DNA from 4 places in the Paenarthrobacter sp. YIM B13468 genome. Region 3 is predicted to be linked to each of the others. Evidence: riboswitches for the same ligand, from Rfam matches in the RefSeq annotation. Region 3 holds a riboswitch; each other region holds the start of a gene.

Region 1 (4,207 bases), 370 kb from region 3:
TGCTCGGCCACGATCTCCAAGCCCAAGGCACGCTGATAGTAGTCACTCATTACCCTCATATCGCCGACCTTGAGCATGACGGTGCCCATGGTGAGTTCGGCAGGAAGGAGATCCTGGTTGGATATCGTCGTCATGTGAAGCTCCCGGTTCATAGATGGCCGCCCTTCGGCACGTTCTACTTATCTAAATTACTTGAAGCTTCAATTTATTCCTAGTAGACCAGTTTTCCGCGCAGGACTACATGCTTCAGGCTTGCCACAGTTGCGAGGTTCTTCCTGGGATCATCCCGGCACAGCACGACGTCGGCACTTGCCCCTTCGCTGATGCCCTCGGCTCCGAGCCACTTCCGTGCGCCCCATGTGGCGGCGCCCAGAACGGCAGTGGGCGGCAGGCCGGCGTCGTGCAGTTCCTTCATTTCGTCAGCGATCCTGCCGTGCTTGATCACGCTCCCTGCGTCAGTTCCCGCATAGATGGAAACACCGGCTTGGTAGGCCTCCAGCACCCGTTCTCGGCGCCGCTCCCAAAGCCGGGTCATGTGCTCGGCATAGACCGGAAACTTAGGTGCGGCCTGGGCGGCGATATCCGGAAAAGTCGCGATGTTTACCAACGTAGGAACAATCGGGACAGACTGCTCCACCAGGCGGGGAATATGCCGGGGCAAAAGGCCGGTTGCATGCTCAATGCAGTCAATCCCGGCGTCGAGCATGTCATCAATGGTGTCTTCAGCGAAGCAGTGGGCCGTCACCCTGGCCCCTTCGTCGTGGGCGGCGGCGATGGCATCCCTTACGACGTTCGCGGGAAACGAGGCGGAGAGGTCACCGGCACCGCGATCGATCCAGTCGCCCACTAGTTTCACCCAACCGTCCCCGTCCCGGGCTTCCTTACGGACTGTCTCCACCAGCTCGCCCGGCTCCACTTCGTGGCCCAAGCCACGCAGGTAACGCCGGCTCCGGGCGATGTGGCGTCCGGCACGAAGCAGCCGTGGGAGGTCCTCCCGCCGCTGAACCCAACGTGTATCGCTTGGCGAGCCGGCGTCACGGATCAACAATGTGCCGGCTTTTAGGTCCGCCTGTGCCTGGGCAAGAGTTGTTTGCTCATCAACCGCCCCGCCGACGCCAAGTCCAATATGGCAATGGGCGTCTACAAAACCAGGAAGGACCCACCCCTCCAGTGTGGAATCGGGCGCGGCAACGGGACGGTCGAACGTCAGTTTGCCATCAACGGACCACAGTCCGTGTCGTTGCTCGTCTCCTGCGACAAGCACAGGACCGGTGAATTCGATGATGTTGGCCATGGCAAAAGCCTAATCTGCCAGGCATGGGCCAATCCTCACGACCGGGTGTGACTGGGACGCCGATCGGAGCTGTGGTAGCTTCGTCTACGACCACACGGGGGCCCCTGCAGGGGCTGAGATCGGACTGAAGCAGTCTGCGACCGTTGAACCTGTCCGGGTAATGCCGGCGAAGGAAGTGAGTAATCCTTTGAGCACCACCAAAACACAGCACAGCTCTGCCGAAAACCAGACCAACACCAGCGAAAAAGCGGCGGAAACCGTCACGCAGTCGCTGAAGTCCCATTCGTTGGCCTGGTTGGAAGACCCGGCAAATGGTATCCGGGTCCCCGTTACGGAGATTGCGTTGGAGCCCTCCCCCAACGGTGAGGCCAACGAACCACTGCAGGTATACCGAACTGCCGGACCGGGCAGCGACCCCGTGGTGGGCCTGGAACCGTTCCGCACCGGATGGATCGAAGCCCGGGGAGATACCGAGGCATATTCCGGGCGGGAGAGGAACCTGCTCGACGACGGCAAATCAGCGGTACGCCGCGGTGCAGCATCCCAGGAGTGGAAGGGGGCGCAACCGGTGCCCCGCCGCGCCGTCGAAGGTAAGACGGTCACCCAGATGCACTATGCAAAGCAAGGCATCATCACGCCGGAAATGCAGTTTGTCGCACTGCGTGAGAATTGTGACGTCGAACTGGTACGCAGCGAAGTGGCTGCCGGGCGCGCCATCATTCCCAACAACATCAACCACCCGGAATCCGAGCCCATGATCATTGGCAAGGCCTTCTTGGTCAAAATCAACGCCAACATCGGAAACTCGGCCGTCACCAGTTCCATCGCCGAGGAAGTTGACAAGCTGCAATGGGCAACCCAGTGGGGTGCCGACACCGTCATGGACTTGTCCACTGGCGACGACATCCACACAACCCGCGAGTGGATCATCCGCAACTCCCCCGTTCCGATCGGCACTGTACCCATCTACCAGGCCCTGGAGAAGGTCAACGGCGAAGCCAACAAGCTCACGTGGGAAATTTTCCGGGATACCGTCATCGAGCAATGCGAACAGGGCGTTGACTACATGACAATCCACGCCGGAGTGCTCCTGCGGTACGTGCCCTTGACGGCAAACCGTGTGACAGGAATCGTCTCCCGCGGCGGCTCGATCATGGCGGGGTGGTGCCTGGCGCACCACGAGGAGAACTTCCTCTACACGCATTTTGATGAGCTCTGCGAAATCTTTGCCAAGTACGACGTCGCCTTCTCGTTGGGCGACGGCCTGCGTCCCGGCGCCACAGCCGATGCCAACGACGCCGCGCAGTTCGCTGAGCTCGATACGCTTGCCGAGCTGACCCAGCGCGCTTGGGAATTTGATGTGCAGGTGATGGTTGAAGGACCCGGGCATATTCCCTTCCACTTGGTCCGCGAGAACGTGGAACGCCAACAGGAACTCTGTAAAGGTGCCCCCTTCTACACCTTGGGACCGCTGGTCACGGACGTTGCTCCTGGCTACGACCACATCACATCGGCAATCGGTGCAACGGAAATTGCGCGCTATGGCACGGCCATGCTCTGCTACGTGACGCCCAAAGAACACCTTGGACTGCCAAACAAGGACGATGTGAAGACCGGTGTGATCACGTACAAGATCGCAGCGCACGCAGCGGACCTCGCCAAGGGACACCCGGGCGCAAACGAACGCGACGACGCTTTGTCCAAGGCCAGGTTCGAGTTCCGTTGGCGCGACCAGTTCGCACTGTCCCTGGACCCGGTTACCGCAGAAGCCTTCCACGACGAAACACTTCCCGCCGAACCTGCCAAGACCGCGCACTTCTGCTCGATGTGCGGACCAAAATTCTGCTCGATGCGCATCAGCCAGGACATCAGGGACGAGTTCGGTTCGGCCGACGCGCAGGCCGCCATTGCCGGTATATACGACGGCATGCGGGAAAAGAGCGAAGAATTCCTGGCGTCGGGTGGCAAGGTGTACCTGCCTGAGCTGCAGCTTCCCACTACCCGGACGGCGGAGACTTCAGGAAACCTTAACTGACCTCGTCCGGACAACATCGGCAACAAAAGAGCGAATAATCCGGTCTCCATCCACTGAATCCTGGGGCCGGTGCCCTCCAGCTGCTACGCGGCGGAGGGCACCGGTGTCCTCCAGGTACCCTGCGATTTCTTCGTACAGTGGTTCCCACCCGCCCGTAAGGACAAGGGTAGGTACGCCAGGAACGATGTGCAGGGATGCCTCCCAAGGAGGTGCCTGCAGCCGGAGGCGGCGTGCGGAACGGCGCGCTTCGGGCGTGTCCAGCCCGCTGGCTTCGGCCGAAAAAGCACGCCTGAAGTATTCGCGTTCGTAGTCGGCGTCCTTAAGCTGGTTCCGCACGTCAAACAGCGGTTCCATGAGCGAACGATGGAATGTCGTGGCAGGCAGCTCGGCTGTCAGGGATAAACAAGCCGGTTCAACCAGTGTCAGTGAATGCACCAGGTCCGGGCGTTCAACTGCTGCGAGCATGGCGGAGATTGCACCTTGCTCATGCGCCACCACATGGCCGCCACCAGAATCCACCAGCGAAGCAACCACGATGCCGACATCCGCAGCTACGTCGGATTCCATGGGTTCAGCCACGGGATCAAAGCCGTGCCGGCGGAGGAACAGTGCGTCATATGACAGGGCCATGCCGTGCTGCTTGGGCCATGCCGAGGCGCCAAAACTCCCCAGTCCGTGGACGAAGACTACGCGCTGCTTGTGCATGGATTCACCCTAGTCCAGAGCCCTGACATCCCCGCCAAAAAGCAGTTGGCGCCGTTATGGGAATTCACAACGGCGCCAACTGTCACAGTGAGTCGGAGGTTCCGGGTTACTTGCCCAGGAACTTCTCGAAGCCCTTGGGGAGGTTCAGCGTGGACGGATCGAAGTCCGCAGCG
Region 2 (4,207 bases), on a different contig from region 3:
CGTCGCCGGATCCAGCCGGAGCTCCGTGCCGCCAAGGACCGCACTGAATTCTTCGTCATGCGTCACGGACACAACGGCCGTTCCGGCGTCGAGCAGTTCGGACAGGAACGATGCCAACTCTGCCCAGGTGTTGGCGTCCTGGCCGAACGTGGGCTCGTCCAGCACCAGCACCTTAGGATGGGCCGCGAGGACCGTGGCCACTGACAACCGGCGCTTCTCCCCACCGGACAAGGTGTAAGGGTTCGCGTCCACCAAATGCGTGAGCCGCAAACGCTCCACCAATTCATCCACGCGTTCTTCACCGTGCCCCAGATGCTTGGGTCCGAACATCAGCTCGTCCAGGACCTTGCCCGTTACGAACTGGTGCTCCGGTTCCTGGAACACGGTGCCAATGCGCGAAATCAGCTGATCCGCCTTCCACTTGAACGGGTCGATTCCAGCGCCCTCGGAAAGCTCGACGGCGGCACTCACCTTGCCGTCCACTGGCGCCAGAAGTCCGGCCAATGTGAGTGCAAAGGTGGACTTCCCTGCACCGTTCGGACCTGTGATGGTAAGTGCCTGGCCAGCCCGTACTTGTGCACTGATACCCGATTGCACGGGAACGGGTGGGATGGTTTTGAACCGGCGACGGCGAGGCTTCTCACGGGAAACAGCCAGGTCCTGCGCCACGAGGAGGAACTGGGCGGTGGATTCATGGCCGCCCGTTTCCTGAGTTGCGGTCCTGCGGGCGCGAGTAGCCGGAACGTACCCCGGCACCCACACTCCCGCTGCCATCAACATGGTCCGTGCCTCTGTGAGCACCTGATCTGGGGGGCCGTCCAGGAGCACGCCGCCCCCAGCCGAAGGGGGCTGGAGGACCACGATCCTGTCCACCAGGTCCTTCCACACGGACACACGGTGTTCCACGACAACCAAAGTGGCACCGGTCTTGTCCAGGCATCGCTCCACGGCGTCCCGGACCTCAAGCACACCCACTGGATCCAGGTTGGCCGTAGGTTCGTCGAGCAGGATCAGCCCGGGCCGCATCGCCAGGATGCCGGCCAACGCAAGGCGCTGCTTCTGCCCGCCGGAGAGTGCCGCCGTCGGGTGATCCAGCGCCAGACCGCCGCCTGCAGCGGTGCGCAACCCAACGTCGTCGAGCGCTTCATGGACGCGGGCCCAAATTTCATCCCGGGGAACGGCAAGGTTTTCGGCGCCAAACGCGACGTCGTCACCCACACGGGAGAGCACTACCTGGGTTTCCGGATCCTGCTGCATCAGACCTGCGCGGCCGCGCTGTTCGCGGGGAGCGACGCCGTCGATCAACAGCGAGCCGGTCTCGTCGGAATCCTCTTCCTCATCACCCAGCACACCGGCGAGGGCATGGAGAAGTGTCGATTTCCCTGCGCCCGATGGACCCAGCAACAGCACACGCTCGCCGGGCTCGATCCGGAGGTCGAGGTCCTGGATGGCAGGTGTGGACCGCCCGGCATGCCGCCATCCCCACCCTTGGGCGTGGATGGCGGCAGGCCGCACGTGGTTGCTGCTTTGCGTGGCAGGCATTAGTTGAAGACGGGCTCCGAAGCAGCCTTGCGCGACGCGAAGGAGCTCAGGACGCCGGTCTTGGCCAGCCCGCGGGTGGCAACCCAGGACAGCGCGCCGGCGATGATCGCACCGGAGAGCGTGGTGAAGGCGATGTAGGCCAGCTTGTCGATTGCTTCGTAGGCGATGTTCCAGCCCCAAGGCAGGAAGGAATCGTTGAGACCGCAGAAGAGGCCCGAGCCCGCACCCGCGAGGAGTGCAGCGGACAGGTCGAACTTCCTGTACCGGAACGCAGCGAAGACGAGTTCCGCACCCAGTCCCTGGAGGATGCCGGAGATGAGGACGGTGGTGCCGTACTGGGAACCCATGATGAGTTCGCCGGTTGCGGCGACGGCTTCGCAGAACAGGGCAGCGCCCGGCTTGCGGATGATGAGCATGCCCAGGACGGCCGGGATCATCCAGCCACCGGCGATCAAACCGGTGAGCGGAGGATACGTGGCGTTCATGGGGATGGATACGATTGCGGCGCCCTGGGACCAGGCCCAGAAGATCACGCCGCCGGCGATGGCAATCAAAGCTGCCACCACGATGTCTACAACACGCCAGTTATAACTGGTTTTCTTCACGCTTGCCGTGGTCATTTTTCTGCCTCCTGAGGTACAGGAGGGGAAAGTGCTCCCCGGAAACCCCCGGCCAGCCTTGGCCGCCCGGATCCGGACACTCTGAGAAGCTCGACTCCCTTGCGCCGGTACTAACCGGATCAGGTTCGAGGGTCTGCGGCTGTCCGCACTCTCAGCGCCCTCGCGTCTCCTGCATCTCTGCAAGGTCCGACGGCGGCGCTCCCCTGTCGTTATTAATCTGCCCTTATGGGCGTGGTTCAGTTTACACCTGTAGGTGTTCGTGCGCGCTGGGGTTGGTCACAAAGCGGTTGGCTGGCCTTTCCTTGCGTTGCGGGGCCCGCTCTGCGCCCCAATCTCACGACTTGGCACGCACACCAGGCCCCGCAACCAGACCTGAGACAATGATCCAGCAGAATCGACGCGGCAAAGGGGCATTTCATGACGAACCATCCCATTACGGACAACCCGGTTCCCGAGCCGCGGCTGGCTGCGAGCGTTATCCTGCTCCGCGACACTCCGGGCGGCCTCGAAGCCTTCGTCCAGCACAGGGTTGGCACCATGGACTTCGCCGCCGGCATGGTGGTCTTTCCGGGAGGCCGGGTTGATGCCGCCGACCAGGATGGATGGGAATATCCGGCTGAGCTGCTGGAACGGCATGCCGCAGACTGGAACCTCAGCTCGATCGCCGTCGATCCCGAACAAGCCCCGGCAAAGTCAGGCATGGTTCTCACCGCAGCCCTGCGCGAGGTTTGGGAGGAGGCCGGGCTTCGCCTTAATGCCTCAGACCTTCGTCCCTGGGCCAACTGGGTCACGCCGACGGACATGCCCAAGCGCTTCGACACGTACTTCTATGTAGCCAAGCCTGCTCCGGAAGCAGCACCCCAGCACCAAACCACGGAAGCGTGGCAATCACTCTGGATGCCGGTGGATGGGATCCTGGCGGCCGAGGCAGCCGGTCAATTGCAGCTGATGCCACCCACGTATTACCTGCTCAAGGAAATTGCCGGTCTCGGAACCGTAGATGCCGTCTGGGAAGCCGAACACGATGTTGTCCCTGTCCTTGCACCACGCGGTTCCATGGCAGCTTTCCTCAAAGAACGGGAAAACCGTCGCTAGTCCCACCCCACCGGGATGTGAGGCTAGGCTGGGGGCATGAACCTCTTTTTCAAGCTGCTGGGTGCAGGAGTAAGCCTTGCAGCCGGATTCGTCGGCACCAAGTTGGTCAACAAGGGCTGGGAAAAGGCCACGGGTAACAAGCCGCCCACAGGCCACGACGATATGGAAACGAGCCTCCGCTCTGCCTTGTCGTTCGCGCTGATTTCGGCCTTCGTCAGCACGCTCATCCAGGTTTTCGCGAGCCGTGGCACCCAGCGTGCCATCGCCCGCTTCGCCAAGACGCAAGATATCGTCTAGGCCGCGCATAGGCATTCCAACGCGGGGTCACTTAGGCTCCCTCACCGCCGTCGGGAGGGTGCGTAAGTGACCCCGCGTTGTTCTAAGCGTCCGGGGTGGAACCGTCGCCGGCCGCCCTTTGGACAACCGCTTCAAGCTCATCCTTGGTGAGCAGTTCGCGGTGCCCATGCTTGGTTCGGTAAGCAGAGCGGCCCACCATGTGTGCGGAGACCGGTGCAGTGAGTAGCTGGAAAATCCAGGCCACCACGAGAACCGGCCAGACCCACCATGTACGCATTTGCAGGCCCATGGCCGCGAGCATGAGGAAAAGACCCAGGACCTGCGGTTTGGTTGCCGCGTGCATGCGGCTCATGAGATCGGGGAACCGCAGGAGGCCAATTGCGGCCCCGAGCGACATGAGGGCACCCACCACAAGAAACACTGCCGTCACTACGTCGATCACGGCATCCACACCGGTGGCTTCAGGAGTCATTGCCCTGATCCCTCCGATCTGCTACAAATCGGGCAAAAGTTACGGAGCCTACGAAGCCGATCACCGCGAGCGCCACGAGCAACACCAGGTTGTTCAGGTGCCGGTTCATCGCCATATCGATCGCAAGCGCTGCGCCGAGAATGGCCAGCAGGACATCCGATGCCAACACGCGGTCCAACAA
Region 3 (4,207 bases):
GCTGTGCCGGCATCGATCAGTTCCTGAGCACCTTTGTAACTGAGCTTGGCGCGACTACGGACAGTGCCACGGGCCACGGACGTGGTGGATACCTCCGCGTTGTGGTCCAGTTCGAAGGCCCACACGAAAGCGCTGCAGTCTTGGCCAGCCAGCAGGCTTCCTGCGTTTTCGCTGATAACCTCCGGGTGCAGAGGGATCCTCCCGTCAGGAGCGTAAAACGTTTGTCCCCGTTGCCGGGTTTCGGCATCGAGCGCCCCGCCGGGAGCCACAAAGGATGGCACGTCCGCGATTGCGTAGAGGACTTTGTAACCGTCACCGGCACGTTCAATGAATACCGCTTGGTCCAGGTCGGTGGACGTGGCTGGATCGATGGTCACAAACGGAATGTCCCTGAGGTCACGGTCCGGCAGCGTGTGGTTTTCTACTGCTTTCCGGGCTTCCGCCACGGCTTCGGCCGGATACTCGCCCGGGAGCTCCAGTTCGGTCCGGAGGGCTGCAAATGCCTCCGCGAGCTGGTCCGACGAGTCGTCGACGTTGGGCGAAATCCGATGATGTGACACGAAAATCAGGTTAGCCCGAAATCGCTGGATAGTCTTGGACCATGAGCACTTCCTTGGACGATAATGCTCGTGTCCAGCGCCTCTCCTCGGAGCTGTTGGGAGCCATGGCATACGGCGAGCTCTCGGCGTTTGGCCGGCTGTCTTTCGACTCCCGGTACGCTCCCACGCTCCATGACAGGGCAGTGCTGGCGAAGATCGCTGTGGGTGCCTACGGAAACTTCGCCATGATCAGCAGCCGGCTCTCGGAGATGGGACTCGACGCCGAAGAGGCCATGCTTCCGTTCCAGCGTTCGTTTGACCACTTCCATGAGCGAACGAGGCCAGCGGACTGGTTTGAATCCGTCATGAAGGCGTATGTGATCGACACCGTGTCTTCGGACTTCTACCGCATGGTCGCCTCATTCCTTGATGCCGGGACGCAACTCTTTGTCCAGAAGGTTGCCTCCGCCGACCAAGCCACGGAAGTGCTCCGTATCCTCCTGCGGCGCGCACTGGCGGATGACCCGCGCCTGTCATCGCGACTGGCTTTGTGGGGTCGCCGTCTTGTCGGTGAGGCACTTACGCAAGCCCAACGAGTCGGCATGGAACATCCCGACCTGGGACCGCTCCTGAAGGCCGGAGGGGATGCCCGGGCAGCAGTCAGGGCACTCACGGCTGAGCTTGCCGAGCGGCACGGGCGCCGGATGTCGGGGCTTGGACTGACGGCTTAGGGTTCGACCCGCCCTAGCCGCCGCCCAAGTCCGAGCCGACTGTCTAGCCGGCGTCGAGGGCTCCCAGCAGCGCCTTGGCTGCCGCCGTCGGGTCCTCCGCTTCAGTGATGGCCCGTACGACGACGATCCGGCTCGCTCCCGCGGCAACCACCTCTTCAACGTTGCTGAGGTCGATGCCACCGATTGCGAACCAGGGGAGCAGCACGCCACCAACCGTTTCCTCGTCTGCGCGTTTTACGGCTTCCGCGGCATATGTGACCAGGTCCAGCCCAACTGCGTCACGACCAGGCTTTGTGGGCGTTGCCCACACCGGACCAACACAGAAATAATCCAACCCACTCCTGCCAGGGGACGCCGTTATGGCGGCGTCAACCTGCTCCGGCGTATGGGTGGAGAGGCCGATCACGGTGCGGTCGTGGAGGAGGTGACGTGCGGCGCGCAGGGGGATGTCCTTTTGCCCGATATGGAACACCGGAGCCCCGGAAATACTGGCAACATCGGCGCGGTCGTTGACGGCCCACAGCCGACCGTGCCGTTGGGCAACGTCGTGCAGAACCTCCAGGACCTCAAGCTCTTCGGCGGCCTCGAGCGTCTTGTCGCGAAGCTGGATGATGTCTACGCCGCCCTCAAACGCGGCGTCGACGAAGTCTTCAAAATCGCCCTGCCGTTTGCGGGCATCGGTGCACAAGTAGAGACGGGCAGTGGTGTGGACATCATGCTGGGTCATGGAAACCAGAGTAGTTCCTCTAAACTGGGCACGTACTGCGGGAGCCGTGACAGCGTCATATGACCGTCCGGCTGAGAGGGCTTCAGCGCCGACCGCTTGACCTGATCCGGCTAATACCGGCGTAGGGAAGGAAACATATGGCAGAATCCCGCCAAAACCCCTTGCATGCAGATGTGGCCGTGATTGGTGGCGGCATCATTGGCCTTGGCATCGCGCACGAAGCCCGCCGCCAGGGCCGCTCCGTGGTCCTCATTGATCCCACCCCTGCATCGGGTGCGACGTTCGCTGCCGCCGGGATGCTGGCTCCGGTGAGTGAGCTCCACTACCAGGAGGAAGACCTCCTGGAACTCATGCTGGAATCCTCGCAACTGTGGCCCGCTTTCATCCGGAGCGTCCAGGGCAGCGAATCAGCCACCGGATACCGCACGACGTCGACCATTGCCGTTGGTGCCGACGCCGCGGACCGTCGCGCGCTGGCAGACCTCCGCATCGTGCAGCAGGCCGCGGGGCTGCACGTGGAGCCCGTGTCATTGCGGGAAGCGCGTGAGCGTGAGCCTCTGCTGAGCCCACAGATCTCCTGTGCCTTCGACATACCAGCCGATCACCAGGTGGATCCTCGGCGCCTTGCACGATGCCTCCTGGAAGGATTGTCGGCCCACGGACCAAGTGATGCAACGTGGGTTTCCGGGGCTGAAGACGGTTTCGCCCTGCCGTTCCAAGCATCCCGGTTGCTCTGGGATGGGGACCGGGTCTCCGGGGTGGAACTGCATCCCGGCACCAAAACGGACTCCGGCGTCGTCGTTTTGGCTTCGGAGACTGTAGTGGCCTGCGGGCTGGATGCAGCAAGGATCGGCAATCTCCCCGAGGGCCTCAATCTGCCCCTGCGGCCCGTTTACGGCGACATTCTCAGGCTGCGCGTTCCCCAACACCTCCAGCCCCTGATCACATCCACCGTCCGGGGCATGGTCCGCGGGGTGCCGGTCTACATCGTGCCCCGGGATGATGGCACGGTGGTGATTGGAGCCACCCAGCGCGAGGACGGACTATCGGCATCCACCAATGCAGTGTCCGCCGGTGGCGTCTATCAACTGCTGCGGGATGCACAGGTGTTGGTGCCTGCAGTGGCGGAACTGGAACTGTTGGAAGCGACAGCCCGCGCACGGCCCGGGACTCCTGACAACGCACCATTACTGGGACGCGTTACTGGGCCCGAAGGCACTATCGACGGTCTCGTGATCGCAACCGGGTTCTTCCGCCACGGCGTCCTATTGACGCCTGTGGCCGCCAAAATCGTAGGCGGGCTGATCAGCGGCTCAGCCGACCCCCGATGGTCCATTTTCGGGCCCGATCGATTCACGGCAACGCGGGATCACCGCCTCCAACCAGCAATCAAGGACACACCATGAACATCAAACTCAACGGCTCCGACCACGCCGTGGCGGACGACGCATCAGTCAGCACGCTGGTCAGCGCCATCACAGGCCGCGTCCTGGACCACCGGGGACAGGCAGCCGACGGCGGCAAGCTGGGTGTCGCCGTCGCACGTAATTCCGAGGTAGTGCCGCGCAGCCAATGGGCAGCGACTGCGCTCGCCGATGGAGACGAACTCGAACTCGTGACCGCAGTCCAGGGAGGCTGAAAAATGACCGCAGCAAATACTGAGATCCGCACTGATGCTTTAGTGATCGACGGCGTCGAATTCGGCTCCCGCCTGATCATGGGTACCGGTGGTGCGCCGAGTCTGGATGGGCTGGGAGCAGCCCTCCTGGCGTCAGGAACGGAACTGACCACTGTGGCAATGCGGCGATACTCACCGGCCGAGACAGGTTCACTGTTTCAACTCCTGCTGGATCACAACATCCGGGTCCTGCCCAACACCGCTGGCTGTTTTACTGCCAAGGACGCAGTGATGACCGCAGAACTCGCCCGGGAGGCGCTGGAGACGGACTGGGTGAAGCTGGAAGTCATCGCCGATGAACATACGCTCCTTCCGGACGCGGTGGAACTCGTGGAGGCAACGGAACAGCTGGTGAACTGTGGCTTCAAGGTCTTCGCCTACACCAATGACGATCCTGTCCTTGCGTTGCGTCTGGACAACCTGGGTGCCACAGCAGTCATGCCCCTCGGCTCGCCTATTGGGACGGGGCTGGGCATCCTGAACCCGCACAACATCGAACTGATCGTGTCCCGGGCCTCCGTGCCGGTAGTGC
Region 4 (4,207 bases), on a different contig from region 3:
CGTTACGTAGTCTCCAACGGAAACTTTTTCTTGGCGGCCGCCTGCGCGGACAATCGCGTACACCACTTGGGTACTCACTTCTCTCGACGTTTCTTACTAAATTTGCGTGCGGAACCTTGAACCGGAATCAGGCTTGGTTCGCGCTGTGCCTCAACGCCGTGGACTTCAGATCGAAGCCCGCGAGTCATCCCATGAACAATTCCAAGGGGCATAACCCAAGTGTTGGCGTAAGCACCGAAGATCAAGATTACGCTAGTTTGACCTTCAGCTGCAAATGAGGCCGGGTCCGGAGGCTATCGAGTGACTTGCGCCACCAGTTGTAACGGACTCTCCCGGCACCGTGCCCATACAGCCTACAGGATTTGCACGGTGATACTGCGGTTTGGCCCGCGACGCGCTGGAGCTTTGTGGATTTGTTCCACTCGGCAACCTCGGAAACCCTGCTTAGGCGAAGAGCCTGGGGGCATCGAAGAAGGCCGTTTCGTAGCGGCAGGACTGGGCGAAGGCCTCAACCATGGCCTTGCGTTCCTGCGCAGAGGCGCCAGCTGCCGCAGCATCGGTAAAGTCGATCGCCTTCCGGGTTGCGGCAGCAAACTCCTCGTCCGCGTATGTCTTCAGCCATGCGGCACAAGGGTGGTCGCTGCGAGCGCCTGCTTGGACATACGCCGCGTGAAGTTGCTGCCCTACCTCCGCGTACAGCCAGTAGCAAGGCAGGATTGCCGCCAGCAAAACGGCGTAACTGCCCGAAGCCGATGTCGCCAGCAGGTGGTCCACGTACGACCTTGTCACGGGTCCGGTTTCTGTTGAAGCCGGACGCGTGCTCAGCCAGTCCCGGTGGAGTTCGGACTCCACCTCAAGGCAGAGTTGCGATGATTTTGCCCAGAAGAGCTGTTCTTCTTCCGTGGGGGCAAGCGCACCCGCACGCGCCAAAACCCGGGAATAGCCGTTCAGGTAGATGGCGTCCTGGGCGAGGTAGTAATTGAACTGGGGCTCCGGCAGGCGCCCCGACTGCAGGCCCTGAATGAAAGCGAGGCCGTATATTGCCTCCAATTCAGGTACAGCTTCGGCCCACAGCCGCGCGGCAAAGTCGCCGGATTTCCCGGCAGGATTCAGCGCTGGCTCCAGGTGATGGAAGTGGTGGACCGGCCCGCTACCCTTGCCTACCTTGAGGCCGTCGGCCGTCGCGAGGGCCTGCAGCAGCCACGGCTTGACCTCGCGGAGCGATGCCTCCCAATCGTCCGTGCGGGCTTGGACCGTGGCCAATGCCGAGGAAAGCGAGCACCCTGTTCCGTGGCTGTTCCTGGTATCCACTCGGGTCCCCGGCACCTCGATGACGTCCTGGCGCAGCAAACCGCTCGTGTTGACCAGCGCATCCGGACAGTCGTTTCCTGCCAAGTGGCCACCCTTCAACAAAACGGTCGTTCCGCACTCAGCAGCCAGTCGCTTGCCTTGGTCAAGCGCCGTCGCCCAGTCCGGGGCTTCTGGCTCACCTAACAACATCGCCAGTTCGGGAAGGTTTGGGGTGATGAGATCCGCCAACGGCAAGAGGCTGCGCAGAGATGCTTCGGCGGTCTCATGCAGAAGACGGTCGCCGCTGGTGGCTACCATCACCGGGTCAAGGACCACGACGGCGGGACGCACCTCTTCGAGCCAACTGCGGACTTCGTCGATGACGGCCGCGTCACCCAACATCCCGATCTTGACCGCATCAATGTCAATATCGCTACTGATCGCGTCCAGTTGCTGACGGAGGAACTCCACGGGCGGAACATGAACAGCGCTGACGCCCAGGGTGTTCTGGGCCGTCAAAGCCGTAATGGCAGCCATGCCATAGCCACCGTGCGCTGCGATGCTCTTCAGGTCTGCCTGGATTCCGGCGCCGCCAGAAGGATCCGAGCCTGCAATGCTGAGCACACGCGGATGTGGCCGGGCCGGAACTGCTCCGATACCAACGGGGTAGACGGCGGAATTCGACGATGAAGCCATGGTGGACATCCCTTCGCCGGTGCTAACCGGACAGGTTCAACGGGTCTGGATCTCAGCCAGGCCCAGTGCCCGGCACCCCGTGTCAGTTTCCTAGCGTAGCCCGTAAGCCCGCCGGCCCGGGAACCGGACGGCCTCCGGGAATGGATGTGACTGGCAGCAACAAAAAAGTCCCGCAGCATCCGCCGTAAACGGATGCTGCGGGACTCTTATTGCCCTACGACCATGTCACTGCTTAGTGGTGTGTGCCGTGCTTACAACTCGGAAGCAGGCACTCCCACCCCAAGGATGATGGGCTCGTCAGCTACCTTCTTTTTGGCAGGCTCTTCTGCTGCTGGCGCCTTGGCCTCATGGGCCGATCCACCTGCGGCGGCAGCAGTTACGTCGTGATGTTCCACACTGGTTTCGTTGGCGGCACCCTGCGCCCTGCTGGCACTGCGGTTCCTTCGGCCGCGACGGCCACGGGAACGCGATGAATGATCGTGCTCATCCTCAGTGACAGCAGGAGAACTGGCCGGGGAAACCGCGGAAGCAGTCGCAGGTTCGGAAACCGCAGCCGTCGCTTCTTCCTCCGCAGCCGGTGCAGCACCGAGGTGCGAAAATGCCTCTGCCAACAGGTCCAGGCTCATGGCCGGCTTACCGGCAGGTGGTTCCTCGTGGTGTTCCACAAACGGAAGAGCCACTTCTTCGCCACCGAAACGCAGAACTGGGGTGGAGCGTGCTTCCCGAACCGCAGCGTCATGACTGGCGGCATCACGTGCAGCCGGTACCCCGGCATCGCCGGGTGTAGCTTCAGGGGCGGATTCATCCGTGTGAGCCTGCTGGCCTGCTGCGCGGGCTTGCTCCTCCGCACGGTGAACCTCATCATCGTGCAAGTGCGCGGCATGCGCCGCAGCGGCGATGGTGGCAAGAGCTGCCCTGGTGGCCTCAGCCTTGGCCTGGCGGACCGGGTCCACGGACTCCGTGGGCGCCGGAGCCGCGGGGGCGGCAGGCGTGCTGTGGAGCGTAGGGGGCACTTCGGCCATTGCCGCTCCCCCACCTTTCCCACGGCGACGCTTACGATCAGTGCGCGCGGCAGGCTGTTGGGGTTCTGCGTGCGGACGGTGGTGCTCGGCAGCAACAACGTTGGCGCGTCGGTGTTCCACGGGCTCGTCATGGGTGACGACACCACGCCCGGCACAGTGCTCGCACTGCTCACCAAACACCTCAAGCAGGCCTGTGCCCATGCGCTTGCGCGTCATCTGCACCAGGCCCAGCGACGTCACTTCGGCCACTTGGTGCTTGGTGCGGTCACGGCCCAGGCATTCCACCAATCGGCGGAGCACCAGGTCACGGTTCGATTCGAGGACCATATCGATGAAGTCGATGACGATGATGCCACCGATATCGCGCAGGCGCAGCTGGCGAACTACTTCCTCGGCCGCTTCAAGGTTGTTCTTGGTGACGGTTTCTTCCAGGTTTCCACCGCTGCCGGTGAACTTACCTGTGTTGACGTCCACCACGGTCATGGCTTCGGTGCGGTCGATGACAAGGGAACCACCAGACGGCAGGAAAACCTTGCGCTCCAGTGCCTTGTGGATCTGCTCGTCGATCCGCCAGGCAGCAAAGATGTCCTGGTCCTTGGTCCACTTCTCAAGGCGGCCCACCAAGTCGGGAGCAACGTAGGTGACGTAAGCCTCAATGGTGTCCCACGCGTCGTCGCCGGAAACGATCAGCTTGGAGAAGTCTTCATTGAAGACATCCCGGACCACCTTGATGGTCAGGTCAGGCTCGCCGTAGAGCAATTCCGGGGCCAGCACCTTGGTGGAGGACGCCTGCCCTTCAATGCCTTCCCACTGCGCGCGCAAACGGTTGATGTCGTGCGTCAGTTCTTCCTCGGAAGCACCCTCTGCGGCCGTGCGCACAATGACGCCGGCGTTCTCCGGCAAGCGGTCCTTGAGGATGCGCTTGAGGCGGTTGCGTTCGACGTCGGGCAGTTTGCGCGAGATACCGGTCATGGAACCGCCCGGCACGTACACAAGGTAGCGGCCCGGAAGGGAAATCTGGCTGGTGAGGCGGGCGCCCTTATGGCCAACGGGGTCCTTGGTAACCTGCACCAGGACGGAATCGCCGGACTTCAGCGCATTCTCGATCCGGCGCGGTTGGCCCTCAAGGTTTACTGCATCCCAGTTCACTTCACCGGCATACAACACCGCATTGCGGCCCCGTCCGATGTCAACAAAAG

Evidence for each region. Region 3 has a riboswitch for thiamine pyrophosphate ahead of ACFX4T_RS00155 (FAD-dependent oxidoreductase). Riboswitches for the same ligand answer to the same signal wherever they lie in the genome.
Region 1: linked by a shared signal. The riboswitch ahead of thiC (phosphomethylpyrimidine synthase ThiC) and the one ahead of ACFX4T_RS00155 (FAD-dependent oxidoreductase) in region 3 are both predicted to bind thiamine pyrophosphate.
Region 2: linked by a shared signal. The riboswitch ahead of ACFX4T_RS18820 (ECF transporter S component) and the one ahead of ACFX4T_RS00155 (FAD-dependent oxidoreductase) in region 3 are both predicted to bind thiamine pyrophosphate.
Region 4: linked by a shared signal. The riboswitch ahead of ACFX4T_RS07585 (bifunctional hydroxymethylpyrimidine kinase/phosphomethylpyrimidine kinase) and the one ahead of ACFX4T_RS00155 (FAD-dependent oxidoreductase) in region 3 are both predicted to bind thiamine pyrophosphate.

The regions. Positions count from the first base shown of each region.
Region 1 covers NZ_JBHZPI010000001.1:399,158-403,364, reverse strand. The annotation lists gene ACFX4T_RS01805 (VOC family protein) at 1-134, opposite strand, end outside; gene ACFX4T_RS01800 (amidohydrolase family protein) at 212-1,294, opposite strand; TPP riboswitch at 1,379-1,486, shown strand; gene thiC (phosphomethylpyrimidine synthase ThiC) at 1,482-3,329, shown strand; gene ACFX4T_RS01790 (alpha/beta fold hydrolase) at 3,312-4,034, opposite strand; gene ffh (signal recognition particle protein) at 4,141-4,207, opposite strand, start outside.
Region 2 covers NZ_JBHZPI010000021.1:68,992-73,198, reverse strand. The annotation lists gene ACFX4T_RS18825 (ABC transporter ATP-binding protein) at 1-1,542, opposite strand, end outside; gene ACFX4T_RS18820 (ECF transporter S component) at 1,542-2,162, opposite strand; TPP riboswitch at 2,241-2,377, opposite strand; gene ACFX4T_RS18815 (NUDIX domain-containing protein) at 2,580-3,257, shown strand; gene ACFX4T_RS18810 (DUF4235 domain-containing protein) at 3,294-3,554, shown strand; gene mnhG (monovalent cation/H(+) antiporter subunit G) at 3,637-4,026, opposite strand; gene ACFX4T_RS18800 (monovalent cation/H+ antiporter complex subunit F) at 4,016-4,207, opposite strand, start outside.
Region 3 covers NZ_JBHZPI010000001.1:26,169-30,375, forward strand. The annotation lists gene ACFX4T_RS00140 (RNB domain-containing ribonuclease) at 1-560, opposite strand, end outside; gene ACFX4T_RS00145 (ferritin-like fold-containing protein) at 602-1,270, shown strand; gene thiE (thiamine phosphate synthase) at 1,314-1,997, opposite strand; TPP riboswitch at 2,025-2,142, shown strand; gene ACFX4T_RS00155 (FAD-dependent oxidoreductase) at 2,135-3,403, shown strand; gene thiS (sulfur carrier protein ThiS) at 3,400-3,636, shown strand; gene ACFX4T_RS00165 (thiazole synthase) at 3,640-4,207, shown strand, end outside.
Region 4 covers NZ_JBHZPI010000006.1:19,973-24,179, reverse strand. The annotation lists gene rplU (50S ribosomal protein L21) at 1-66, opposite strand, end outside; gene ACFX4T_RS07585 (bifunctional hydroxymethylpyrimidine kinase/phosphomethylpyrimidine kinase) at 445-1,986, opposite strand; TPP riboswitch at 1,978-2,076, opposite strand; gene ACFX4T_RS07580 (Rne/Rng family ribonuclease) at 2,238-4,207, opposite strand, start outside.